2 regions of the Aerococcus sp. HMSC10H05 genome follow, and region 2 is predicted to be linked to the other one. Evidence: riboswitches for the same ligand, from Rfam matches in the RefSeq annotation. Region 2 holds a riboswitch; the other holds the start of a gene.
What was found. A riboswitch is a leader RNA that binds a small molecule or an ion and turns the genes downstream of it on or off. The one in region 2 is predicted to bind S-adenosylmethionine.
Positions count from the first base shown of each region.

Region 1 (6,994 bases), on a different contig from region 2:
TTATCCGGAGCGGTCAAGAAACTACAGTGGCTTCTACAGATTTAGTCTTAGGAGATCTGATTATATTAGAGGGGGGTGACCAGGTACCTTCAGACGCACGGGTAGTAGCGGGTTCCGGTGAATTGAACGAATCTCTTTTAACTGGCGAATCAGATGCTATTTTAAAGCAAAAAGATGATGATTTACTATCTGGTTTTTACTTAACAAGTGGTCAATTGCTGGCTGAGATAGTGCATGTTGGGGATGATAATTATGCAGAACAATGAGTAGCTGAAACAAAGTCCCAACCCTATGCACGTTCAGAATTAACCGAAGCGATTAAAAAAATTGCGAAGTTTACCTCTTTTATTATTATGCCACTTGGAATTGTACTATTCCTACAAACCTTTCTTTTAAGAAGTGATGCAGTAGATGTGGCTGTGATTAATTCAGTTGCTGCTTTAATTGGTATGCTACCTAAGGGATTAGTCTTATTGATTTCTTTAGCCTTATCAACGGCTGTATTAAAACTAGGAAAACAGCATGTTCTTGTGCAAAATATGTATGCTGTTGAAGCTTTGGCTCATATGGATTCTTTGTGTTTAGATAAGACTGGTACAATCACCCAAGGGACAATGTCAGTTGAAGGGGTTTACCCACTTGCCAATGTATCTCAACAAGTATTAGAAGAAAAATTGGCTAACTATACCGCTGCGAGTATGGATAGTAACTTAACAATGAGTGCCTTGAAACAATATTTTGAAGATCAGTCAGCTACAGTGGGTGCAACGCAAGTGATGCCATTTTCATCCGAACGAAAGTGGGGAGCAATTACTTTTGAAACAGCAGAAACAATTTTCGTTGGTGCGCCAGAATACTTACTCAATGAAATGATTGATGAGATTAATATAGCACAAAATGAGGGGTTAAGGGTTTTGTTAGTAGGTGAGTCTTTAACTACACTTGGAGATGACCAGCCTGATATTATAGATATGGGTATTCAGCCGATTGGTTATATCACACTAAGTGATCCTATTAGACCTAACGCGAAAAGGACGATGGCCTTTTTCCAAAATGAGGGTGTGGCTATCAAAGTGATCTCAGGGGATAATCCGCAAACTGTTGCTAGAGTAGCGAAAAATGCTGGTCTTGAAGGGCGTACTCAAGCGATTGATATGAGCCAAATTCAAGACGAAAAATTAGTAAGACAAGCAGCACACCAATATAATGTATTTGGCCGAGTATCACCACAACAAAAGAAATTGCTGGTTTCGGAGTTACAGGAGGCGGACCATATTGTTGGGATGACAGGAGATGGGGTAAATGATATTTTAGCCTTATCACAAACGGATTTGTCTATTGCCATGGCAGAAGGAGACGGGGCTACACGTCAAATGGCTGATTTAATTCTTGTCAATTCAGATTTTGGTGATCTACCAGCGGTCATATCTGAAGGTCGTCGAGTGGTGAATAATATTACACGGTCATCGAGTGTTTTCTTTATCAAGACCTTATATTCACTAATCGTAACACTGATCTGTATTGCATTAAATTTCCCATTTCCATTTATTCCCTTACAAATTACAATGATTGATAAATTTATTGAAGGTTACCCTGCTTTCTTCATGTCATTTGAAGCAAGTAATGAACAAGTGAAGGAACGATTCTTACCAAAAGCATTGGCTGCTGCAACACCAAGTGCCTTGACCGTGTCTTTTGCTATACTTGTTTCTTTATTCTTGGTTAAAGTGGGTATACTAGATTTTGAAACAGCTCGTACCTTTGATTATATTTTATTAACAGGCGTGTCATTATTTGCGGTATGGAAATCTTGCTTTCCATTCAATAGATTACGACTGTTTCTAGCGTTAACGAGTACAATTGCTATGTCAGTGATTGCGGTAGCATTACCATATTTTTCTGATATTTTGACTATTCAACCGATGTCAATCAATGAAGTGATTATCAGCTTTATTTTATTGGTGGTTGCTTTTGGTTTTTGGAAAATATGCCATCGCTATGAATCTCATTTTAAAGACTTTTTTATACGACTGTATCTTTAGTAGCTTTTCATTGTGACATTTTAAAGTAAGACATGATATAAAAAGGCCCCCAGTAAAACGGTAGATTACCCGTTTACTGGGGGCTATTGATATTATTTTATTTCTTCAAGCTGTCTACTTTATCTGTTTTCTCCCAAGCAAAATCTTGGTCATCTCGACCAAAATGGCCGTATGCAGCAGTTTTACTGAAGATTGGTTGGCGTAGTGATAACATGTCAATAATACCGTTTGGTGTTAAATCGAAGTTATCGCGTACTAGGGCTACTAAATCAGTTTCTGATAATGCACTAGTATTGAATGTATCAATTGAAATAGATACAGGTTCTGCAACCCCAATTGCGTATGCTAATTGGATTTCAACCTTACGAGCTAGACCAGCAGCTACCAAGTTTTTCGCTATATAACGGGCAGCATATGAAGCAGAGCGGTCAACTTTAGTAGCGTCTTTACCTGAGAAGGCACCACCACCATGGTGAGCAGAGCCACCGTATGTATCAACGATAATTTTGCGACCAGTTAACCCTGAATCGGCTTCTGGACCACCGGATACAAACTTACCAGTTGGGTTGATGAAGTAACGGGTGTTCTCATCCAACCAATTGTCAGGCATCGTAGGTTTAATCACGTGTTTGATCACATCTTGTCGGATTTGATCTAATTCGATACCTTCAGTGTGTTGTGTAGAGATAACGATGGTATCGATACGTTGTGGTTGATGATTGTCATCATATTCGATGGTTACTTGTGTCTTACCATCTGGACCTAGATAGTTTAATTCGCCACTTTTACGGGCTTCAGCTAGTCGACGAGATAGGCGGTGGCTTAAGGCAATTGGCATTGGCATTAATTCTGGTGTTTCGTCCGTCGCGTAACCAAACATAATCCCTTGGTCACCGGCACCAATCAGCTTGTTGTCAGTTTCACCCTTTTCCCGAGTTTCAATAGCGTCATCTACACCTTGTGCGATATCAAGTGATTGTTCATCTAGTGAAACCAGTACGGCAATGGAATCAGCGTCAAATCCGAATTTGCCATCACGATAACCAATTTCACGAATGGTATCGCGCACAATTTTTTGGATATCCACATATGCGCTAGTTGTCACTTCGCCGAAAACAAGAACTAATCCTGTGTTTACAGCAGTTTCGCAAGCAACGCGTGCTTGTGGGTCTTGTGCAAGAATCGCGTCAAGAATCGCATCAGAAATTTGGTCAGCTACTTTATCTGGATGTCCTTCTGTGACTGATTCAGAAGTAAATAGTCGTTTATTCATATTGTTTCCCCCAAAATATAAATTTTATGGTTACAAGGAATTTTTGCCTAAGCAAACCCTATCGGGAAAAATTTATTGTAACGTCCCCCATTATACATGATATGAAGGGAATAGTAACGGGAAAATGGCGGTATTTTCTAATTAGTTATTCTTTTTTAACGAGCCTCGTTTTATTAATCGAACTGGAATAAGTTTCTTACGTTCCTTAGGACTTGAGCCATCAATTTCGTTTAATAAATACTTCACTGCAGTTTTGGCAATTTCTTCAGTATTTTGTTCGATAGTTGATAGTGAAGGGTTTGTATATTTACTGATTGATGAATTGTCGAAACCGATAATCTGTAAATCTTCGGGAACTTTAATATCCATGTTCTGAGCTACTTTAAGAATCAAAGCTGCCATTTCGTCATTTGCAGCAAAGATACCATCGGTACCCTTATTACGTTCTAATACCGTTTTGATTTGACTTCTTATAGTTATAGTGTCAGTTGAATGAAGTTCGAAGATTTGTTCATCCCCAAAAGTAATGGCCTCATTAATTAATTGATGACGGAATCCTTCAATACGCTCCATGGTGGAAGTAGTATTTGTATCTCTAACAATGATTAATGGTTTCTTAATACCTGTTTCAGCGAAAGCCTTGGCTGCTTCTATACCACCTTGGTAGTGATCGGAAGTGATGAGTGTAATAGATTTACTTGTATTTAGCTCGCGGTCGATACAAATAAAAGGGACTTCAATATCATGAACGGATTCTTGTTTACTCGAATAATTTAGCCCAGAAATAATGATTAAACCGTCAATCATTTTACTTGTTAACATATCTATATAATTATATTCTTTTTTTGGATTCCTTCCGGTACTTGCAATAATTGTTGAATAATCATGGTTAAAAAGTTCTATTTCTATTTCTTTAACCACATTACCAAAAAAACTATTTGTAATATCGGGTACAAGTATACCGACAGAATAGCTTTTATTAATGCGTAATGATTTTGCATTAAAGTTTGTTTGATATCCTGTATCTTTAATCGCTTGTTCGACTTTTAATCTTGTTTCTTCAGAAAATCGGCCATTATTATTGATTACACGAGAGACAGTAGCTGTCGATACTCCTGTTATATTGGCTATATCTTTTATGGAAACTTTTTTCATAAGATCTCCTCGCTGATATTTATTTAGTTTAATTATACGTATCTTTATTAGTCTAAGCCAATGGAATAAAATATTTCCATGAAAGCGTTGACATATCAAAAATAATATGAGACTATATGTACAAGTTAAGAGTAAACGATTACCCAAGAAAAGTTAAGTCTTTTTTTAGTAAATGAATATTCAAAACTTCAGTTTAAAAACGATTAAATTTTTTTTAAGCATTGAGTAAACGATTACCCAATAAAGAGATATATTTTTTTAAGCATTGAGTAAACGATTACTCAAATAGGAAGGGGAATACGTATGAGTGAATTATTAATCTGCCCGTCAATGATGTGCGCTGATTTTAATAACTTAGCATCAACGGTTAGAGAATTAGACGAGGCTGGAACGGATATTTTTCATATAGATATTATGGATGGGAGATTTGTACCTAATTTTGGAATGGGTTTACAAGATGTACAAGCGATTAGAGCTAGCACCAACAAACTTGTAGATGTGCATTTGATGATTGAAGACCCTGTGAACTATATTAAATTATTCACAGATTTAGGTGTAGATATTATTTATTTTCATCCAGAGGCTGATTTGCATCCTGCGAGAACAATTGACTTGATTCATAAAAATGGTGTTAAAGCGGGTATTGCAATAAATCCCGGTACATCTATAGAGACGATAAAAAGTTTACTTCCAATTACAGATTATGTGATGGTAATGACTGTTAACCCAGGATTTTCAGGGCAAAAATATTTGTCTTTTATAGATGAAAAAATTGAAGACTTATCAAAGCTCTCTAGCAAGTACGATTATCAAATCATGGTTGATGGAGCAATTTCTCCTGAGAGAATAAAGACTTTGAATGAAATTGGTGTAACCGGATTTGTATTAGGAACTTCAGCTTTGTTTGGTAAGTCAGAAGGATATCAAGAATTAATACAAAACTTTAAACAGACCGTATAGGAGGACAATATGAAAAAAATAGGAATTGCAAGCGACCATGTAGGTGTTGATTTAAAGAATTCAATTAAAGCGTATGTAGAAGATCTAGGTTTAGAAATTGTCGATTTTGGTCCACTGTCAAAAGATAGAACGGATTACCCTAAGTATGGAAAAGCTGTGGCTGATGCGATTGTAAATAAAAAAGTCGATGGTGGTATTTTAATTTGTGGAACTGGAGTAGGGATTTCTATTAGTGCAAATAAAGTCAAAGGTATTCGAGCAGTTGTTTGTAGTGAACCCTATTCAGCAAAATTATCTAGAGAACATAATAATACTAATATAGTAGCATTTGGCGCTAGAGTAGTTGGGGAAGACCTAGCAAAAATGATTGTCAAAGAGTGGTTAAATGCTGAATACGAAGGTGGGCGACATGGTAAACGCCTTGAAATGATTGAAGATATTGAAAGTGGAAAAGCCAACGCAGATCCAGATGGAAATTTTGTGTGTTAATAGCGAATATATGGAGGAAATAGATGAAACTAGCAACAAGAATAAATTCATATTTACCAAAGTTTGATAATGATTTGGAGAAAGTGTTTGTTGAATTTAATAGATTAGGATTAACACATGTTGATTTAAATTATCCTGAACATGTGGGTGATATTGAATTTCAACAAATGAATAAACTATTAAATGCAAATGATTTAAAAGCAAATGGTGTAGCCTTACGGTTTAGAAATGAGTTTATCAATGGTGAACTAGGAAACCATGATTTGCAAATTTCAAAAGAGGCTATTCAATTAAGTAAAGATGCAGCTGATTATTGTAGAGCAGTTGGTGGAGAAATTGTGACTATTTGGTTAGGTTATGATGGTTTTGATTATGGCTTCCAAATTAACTATAGAAAAGTATGGACGCAAATCGTTGAAGCATTTCAAGAAATTGCAGATTATGCACCAGATTTGAAGATTAGTATCGAGTATAAACCTTTCCAACCCAGAGCCTATGCTTTTATAGACAGTATGGGTATTGCAGGTATGATGCTAAACGAAATTAATCGTGAAAATGTAGGTATCACTCTAGACTACTGTCATATGTTAATGAAGCATGAAAATCCTGCTTTTGCTGCTGACATCTTTGCAAGTCGTCAATTGCTTTTTGGTGTTCATATTAATGATGGCTATGGTTTAAATGATGATGGTCTAATGATAGCCTCTTCATCGCCATTTAAAACATTGGAATTTCTATATTATATTAAGAAGCATGATTATCAAGGTATTTTCTATTTTGATACTTTCCCTGTAATTGAGGATGCAGTACAAGAAACAGAACAAAATATTAAGATGATTAAGCTATTGAATGACAAGATTGACAAAATCGGTATGGAAACAATCCAAAATATTATTGATAGAAATGACGCAATCGCAGCACATGAATTATTGATTTCGTTCTTAAATTAAAGATAAACCTATGGGAGGGTAAATCTATTATGGCAAAAAAAGACTATAAAAAAATGGCAACCGAAATATTAACAGCTGTGGGTGGGAAAGAAAATATCTCAGGAATGACGCATTGTGCAACTCGA
Region 1 covers NZ_KV786952.1:26,047-33,040, reverse strand. Annotated here, with positions in the region: partial or broken gene HMPREF3116_RS09330 (HAD-IC family P-type ATPase) at 1-2,042, shown strand, start outside; gene metK (methionine adenosyltransferase) at 2,140-3,315, opposite strand; SMK box riboswitch at 3,313-3,401, opposite strand; gene HMPREF3116_RS01680 (LacI family DNA-binding transcriptional regulator) at 3,457-4,470, opposite strand; gene rpe (ribulose-phosphate 3-epimerase) at 4,774-5,430, shown strand; gene rpiB (ribose 5-phosphate isomerase B) at 5,440-5,919, shown strand; gene HMPREF3116_RS01665 (sugar phosphate isomerase/epimerase family protein) at 5,943-6,869, shown strand; gene HMPREF3116_RS01660 (PTS transporter subunit EIIC) at 6,899-6,994, shown strand, end outside.
Region 1: it holds a riboswitch for S-adenosylmethionine, as region 2 does, so the genes downstream of both, metK (methionine adenosyltransferase) here and HMPREF3116_RS06785 (hypothetical protein) in region 2, are expected to answer to the same signal.

Region 2 (6,994 bases):
CAACCATAACAGTAACTTCATTATTCTTTGATGGTGTATTCTCCGTCATATCAATCGTCTCCCAAACTGTTTAATTAGATATATTATATTAAAAGTTACAGGGAGTACAATTAAATCCTACCTTTTTCAGTCAATTCATATCATGCGACTGCATTTCTCATCTATGTTATGATGAAATTAATCAAATTAATGGAGGTAAATAGAATGAGCCAAATACTTGTTGAAATTTGTTTACGTGTAAGAGATATTGATGCTACATTAGATTTTTATACGAATCTATTTGATTTTGAGGTAGCGAGTCGTAGAGAGTTTCCTGAAAATAAATTTGATTTAATTTACTTAAATTCTCCAGGATCTTCTGTTCAAATCGAGTTAACATACAATTATGATGCAGAGCCATATACTATTGGAGATGGCTTTAGTCATTTAGGTGTTACTGTTGATGATTTAGAAGCAATGCATGAAACTTGTAAAGCTTCTGCCTATGAAACTGGTGATTTAAAAGGCCTTTCTGGTGGCACACCATCATACTTCTTCGTGACTGACCCAGATGGTTATCGCATCGAAGTTAAACGTAAAAAATAAACTTCTTAGCACCTTAAAAGGCGCTCCCTTATTATTAGGGTAACGCCTTTTTATTATGCTTTCGTCCATATTAAAATGCCAACTTCAGTATCTTCATAATACTTATCTCCATATTTCATGATCAGTAAAGCATACCAAAGGTCACCTACGCAACCTGCGAAATGCATACTCCCCATAGCGATAAAAAAGAGTGTACTTATCCAAGTGAATTGATACAGGATAAATAAGACAGCTGAAATAAACACACAAGGTGCTAAAACAATAATTAAAAACTGCCACCAAGTATATTTACTCCCGGGATTCGTTGCATATGCCATCCCGTTTTTAAAGCCAAATATTACCTTACCTGTTTCTGAAAATACTTTGAAAAAGAGACCATGGATTAATTCATGGATAATAATCACCGCAAAATAACAAGCAAGGAATATAAGGGCATTTATAAAATACTGGGCTAAAGATTCCGGATATAAATTAATTGAATCATGTATAGAGAGCCCTCTAAATATCAAAATGCCCAGCAAGAAGAGTGGTAGCGCAACGATATTAATGCCAATAATTACCTTCTTATCCTCAAGCAAATTGTATTCTCGTATTCGTTCCACGTTAACCTCCAATAAGGTATTTAACCTTATATGCTAACATATTGAAAAAAATCTATAAACTAGCCACTTCATCTTGTAATTTCTTATAGCGGTGCCAGTTAATAAATGAGCCTAATAAGAATGAAGCGACTAATATGACAAGTAACCAACCAGAAAAAATTCTCATTAGGGCAAATGGTGTTTCGAAGGCAAATGCACGCCAGAATTTAGCCCCTGTCATTTGCCAAAGTCCTGGTGTTAAATAGGCTGATTTAAAAGTATAGAAGTTTAATAAATCTACTAGTTCTAGGTTTAATATAATTGGTAAAAAACAGATAAATAAGGTCACTAAGTACTTGGCGTATCTTAGGTATAACTGTGCTTTCGAGTCTTCATCAGAATATAAGATGCTATCTCCGCTTGGATTATCCTGTCTAAAATATTGCAGACCATTCCAGCGATTACCATGAATACGGTACCAATCACCGTCTTCATATAAAGATAAGTAGTTTTCATATGCTGCTTTGTTCTTGAATTCACGAAAATCAATCCGTGTAATTGGGACGAAGTCGGTTTCAGCTTCACGAAAACGATATAGTATGGAGCCAATAGGTATGCTATCTAGATATAAATGTTTATGTCTTTGTGCGTTTATCCATGCTTCTTCCTTTTCAATATCTGCAAATAAGAATAATTTAAACTTATATGTTGATTTAGACATAGTACCCCTTCTCTCTTAATTAAACAATCGATAACCTAATGCAGTTAAATTTGATAATCTACCAATTTCTGCTTCAAGTACTTCTTTTCCTTTTTCTGTAATTTGATAAACCTTTCGTCGCTTATTTTCGCTAGCTACTTCCTCAATCCAAGCCTGCTTATAAAGATTGTCTAATGCACCGTACATTGTACCGGCTGCAATTTTGACATGATTGTCGCTCAGTTCCTCCACATTTTTGATAATGGCATAGCCGTGACGTGGTTCAAGTAAACTCAATAAAATTAAATAAGTTGTTTCTGTAAGTGGTAGAGCGCTGTTACGCATGATGATCATCCCTTATTCATTATATACAGTTCAACTGTATAGTTAGATTATATACAGTTAGACTGTATATTGCAAGTATCTATTTAAAAATTCGCAACTCTTCCATGCAAAAATAGTCAAGGATTCGCTTTTAAGACATTCGCTTATCAGGAAAATACTCAGTAAAAAAGAAGCTAGCTCATAGTCACTAACTCCTTTTTACAATTATTCAGTTATGATTGGAAATGAAAGAGTATTTAATTAGCTACTACGGCCGAAACTTCCTAGCATGCCTTAGCAGTGAAAGAGGATGACTGACTCATATCAGAGAGTTGGCATTCATGCCTTACTCTCTGAATCGTCAGGCAAGGAATTAGACCTTGGCTAATTCCGGTCCCACTGCAAGTTGAGCTTTGCAGGATAGAGGTAGTGACCCCCAAAAGTTAGAGTTTTTATTATGCAGCTGTTTGGCTGGATTGTTTTCGGTATTCAACCGGACTCAATCCAGCCAATTTTTTCTTTGATCGTTCATTATTGTACCAGTAGATATATTCTTCAATCTTTACCTTAAGTTCTTCAAAGCTGACCAGTTTTTCCCCATAGTACATTTCCTGTTTTAAGATACCAAAGAAATTTTCCATTGAAGCATTGTCTGCACAGGTCGCTTTACGAGGCATACTTTGGAAAATTTTATTTTCTTTCAGTGTACTTACCCATTGCTTATGTTGTTACTGCCAACCTTGATCAGAATGAATGGTAGTACGGTAGCGTGCGTGATTGTTAATGATGCCGATGGCTTCTTTTAACGGTGTCATCACTAGGTCTAAAGTTGGTCGTCTTTTCATTTCAAATGCAATAATTTCCCCATTATAAAGATCAAGAATAGGACTTAGATATAATTTCTCATTATGTAAACACTTGAATTCTGTAACGTCTGTTACGATTTTTTGGAGTGGATTCGATGTATCAAAACGTCGATTTAATCGATTTTTAGCTACTTTACCAACATTACCTCGATAAGAATTATATTTACGAGATTTGCGCATGAATTTAACACACTTTAAACCTAATTCTTTCATGAGTCGATAAACCTTCTTGTGGTTAATACAATATCCTAATTTATGTAACTCATCTGTAATTCGCTTATATCCATATCGTTCATGATATTGTTTAAACAAGTGCGTGATAAGTGTCTTAAGTTCTATTTCAGGATCTTCTTTCCCTAAGTTTTTGACATGATAGTGATAGGTTGCTTCAGGAATTCCCACTACCTTTAAAATATTCTTTAATCGGAATCCATCTTGCTTGAGCTCGAATGCCCATTGGGCTTGTACTTTTCGTGGAGTTTTTTCTGGTTTTCCCGAAAAGCTCTCAACTTTTTTAGGTAAGCTACCTCAAGTCTAAGTAGTTCATTCTCTCGCTCTAATGCTTTTTCACGTGTTAAAGCTTTTTCTTCACTCTTTTTAGATTTTCGAGGTTTCTTTGTCATTGAAGGTCTCCCCTTTAACTTTCGTTTTAGGCCTTCTATTCCTTGTTCATTAAATGCTTTCCTCCAACTATAAATTAAGGCAGGATTATTCATTTTAAATTGATTTGCAGTTTCTTGAAAAGAAGCCCCTGTTTCTAACATGAATTTTACAGTATCTAATTTAAATTGAACAGTGTATGTTGCCTTACGGCTCTTTCGTTTTAAACCCTCTATCCCTAAGGATTTATAGGTTCTAACCCATTGTTTTAATGGTGATGAAGAGGGCATACCATATTTGCTTGCTAGTAATTTGTATCCTAGATTAGTATTTAAATACTCAGTAACGAGCTTAATTTTAAATTCTTCAGTATATTTAGACATAAAAATACCCCCAAAAGTTAGTTTTATAGCTCTAACTTTTGGGGGTAAGGTCCTAGCGGCAACTAGTAGGGTCTCTTTATTACTACCGTATTGCTTTATAGTCCACATCTGTATAGGAAAAATTAGTAATTAAATTGACTAATTGATCATAAGTTTCAAGGCTTATTGCCTCCTTAAAACCATCATAATCATTGACATGGACTTTTCCTATACAACACACGCAAACTCTAGCGATATGTGCCCCAGAACATGGCTCATCACGACAGATCACAGCAATATGATCATGCTCATTAGGATCTCCTGTCTTACTTTTGCGAAAACGGAAATACGGCATAAAACCTAAGGCGGCAATCCCACCTACAAATTCACTAAAATTTACGCACTCATCATTAAACATTCGACACACTCCTAGTTATTTTTTTCAATAAAAAAAGCACAACGCGACTCGTCGTGCCAATAACTTGGTTAGACTCATCTATCTCTTTCGAGTTGGAATTAGCACCTTGCCAACGGTAGGTTGCTGAAGTTTCATAGGGCCAAATCCCTCCACTTGCTCTGAATAAGTTGTGTTCTTTAATTGTATTTGCATTATATCAAATGTATTGATAGATTTCAAATCGTGGTGAAATTCGATATTTAAATTAAGATAAGCAAAATTTTATTCGACTTATTTAGCTATTCAATTATGAAGTATAAATGATGATACTTTTACGAGACGCTAGTTCGACGTTTCAAAACTGTCACCATTCATATGTGTTGCTGCACTAAAATTCTCTGCGTATGCATACTATAACGTAACCATCAAACAATTTTTGTGACTCACTTTATAGGCTATTGTAGTCTATATTGTAAGTATCCCATTGTGACAAGTCACCTGCTTCTAACCCTTTCTTAAACCAGTTTTGCCGTTGCTCTGCGGTACCATGGGTAAAGGAATCCGGCATTGTATAACCATAAGCCTTTTCTTGCAAGACGTCGTCACCAATATGATAAGCAGCGTTTAATCCTTCTTCCAGGTCACCTGCTTCCATCCAATCATTCTCAACAACGTTATGTGCCCATACTCCAGCAAGATAATCTGCTTGCAATTCCATCCGTACAGTCCATTGATTTTGTTCAGTTTGACCCACTTCAGACTGAATTTGTCGCACTTGATCAGAAATACCTAGCTGCTGTTGAACATGGTGACCTACTTCATGGGCGATTACATAAGCCATAGCAAAATCACCACCGCCGCCATAATTTTGAACAAGTTGATTATAAAAATCTAAATCGATATAGATCGTTTCGTCTACTGGACAATAAAACGGTCCAACTTCAGACGTATTATGCCCACAAGATGAATTCACAGCGTCTTCAAAAATAACCAAGTCGGGTTCTTCATATGTATACCCCGCATCAGAAAAAGCCTGTCCCCAATACGCTTCTGTATCATAGAGAATAACAGAAACAAATTCAGCTAAATCGTCCTCAGTAACTAGCTCACTATTGGTGGTCCTAGTCTCTGGTAAATTCACCTGATCAGGGTTTGTTTGCACTTGCGTATTCGATTCCATCTGTCCAGGTAATTGGACATCTACCTGTCCAGTTTGATCATTGGTTTGATGATTACTTGAACTAGACTGGTTGCCACCTAATAAAGAGGTCCCGCCAAATACAAAGAATATAATCAACATTAAAATAATCGAACCGCAACCTAAGCCTCTGCCTCCAGCTGAAGTGCCACGACCGCCTGGAAGCCGAATAGGTATTCTTCCTTCAGACCGTCCTTGTCCCAAACCACTTCTTCCAGTATTTTGGCCACGGAGATCTTTCACATTTCCGCTACGTTTACGTCCTTCCCATTTCATGGAAATACCCTCCTGACAGTTTTCTACATTATATCATATATAATATAATGCAGAAAACTAAAGTAATCTAAACGATATACATCATTAAATATAAGATAATCGTCTAACGCAATCGTTTTAACACGATACCTATACGGAACTTGGTCAACAGGTTGGACGACTTGACGTTGGTAGCAGAAGTCACGTGCGTGCAGTATATGGCTTTTATCTGACTGGATGCGGTTCAAAATATATTGGTGGGCACATAATTCGGCTCTACCAGTTTTTTGGCGCTACAGTATATAGGTCTCATAACAAAAAAAGACGCCTAGATATTGACATAAGGAGTCCGCTAAAATGGCAGAACGAGAATATTCTTTATATATTATTTAGAAAGCATTTTAATTTTAAAAATAAAAAATTCTTCATCCTGCACTGCTTTATATTCCATATTATAATTATTCAGAATATTACTTACAATATATAAGCCTAACCCATTACTATTTTCTTTGTTTAAATCAAATTTAACTTTAAATATTTGATCCATATTAGAAATTTTATGATTACCATTTGAATTTTCGATATAAAACCAACTATTATCAATCCCTATATTAATTACCCCACCTACATCAGTATATTTTACAGCATTACTAATCAAATTAGATAGAATCATTTTTAAAGCTGTTTTTCCTATATAAGCATGCGCATTTAATAGATGATTATTAACAGTAATATTCTTTTGATTTGCTAATACTTCATACTTGTTCAATACGTCTTCTAAAGTATCATTTATTTTCAAATATTCTTCATCATTATTCAATTTTTCTATGTGATGAACGGATAATATTTGCGTAATGTTTTTGGTCAAACTATCAACTATTTCAATGCATTCGTTAATATAAATATCTCTATCTTTATATTTTCCAATATTATATTTCATGTTTTCCAGTATGATTTTAAGACTCGCTATAGGCGTCTTAAGTTCATGAGATGCACCTTTAAAAAAATCATATTTTAACTTTTCCAATTTTATAATTTCATTATTTTTAAATTCTAAATCGTTAATAGTTCTTAATAAAGCAACATATAGGTCATTGATTTGTTGTTTGAGTTGTCCAACCTCGTC
Region 2 covers NZ_KV786994.1:7,632-14,625, reverse strand. Annotated here, with positions in the region: gene HMPREF3116_RS06820 (hypothetical protein) at 1-49, opposite strand, end outside; gene HMPREF3116_RS06815 (lactoylglutathione lyase) at 205-585, shown strand; gene HMPREF3116_RS06810 (DUF3267 domain-containing protein) at 639-1,187, opposite strand; gene HMPREF3116_RS06805 (DUF2812 domain-containing protein) at 1,240-1,887, opposite strand; gene HMPREF3116_RS06800 (PadR family transcriptional regulator) at 1,903-2,214, opposite strand; gene HMPREF3116_RS08790 (IS3 family transposase) at 2,646-2,867, opposite strand; gene HMPREF3116_RS09005 (IS3 family transposase) at 2,919-3,470, opposite strand; gene HMPREF3116_RS06790 (helix-turn-helix domain-containing protein) at 3,476-4,039, opposite strand; gene HMPREF3116_RS06785 (hypothetical protein) at 4,122-4,436, opposite strand; SAM riboswitch class I at 4,508-4,605, opposite strand; gene HMPREF3116_RS06780 (KPN_02809 family neutral zinc metallopeptidase) at 4,864-5,889, opposite strand; gene HMPREF3116_RS06775 (sensor histidine kinase) at 6,254-6,994, opposite strand, start outside.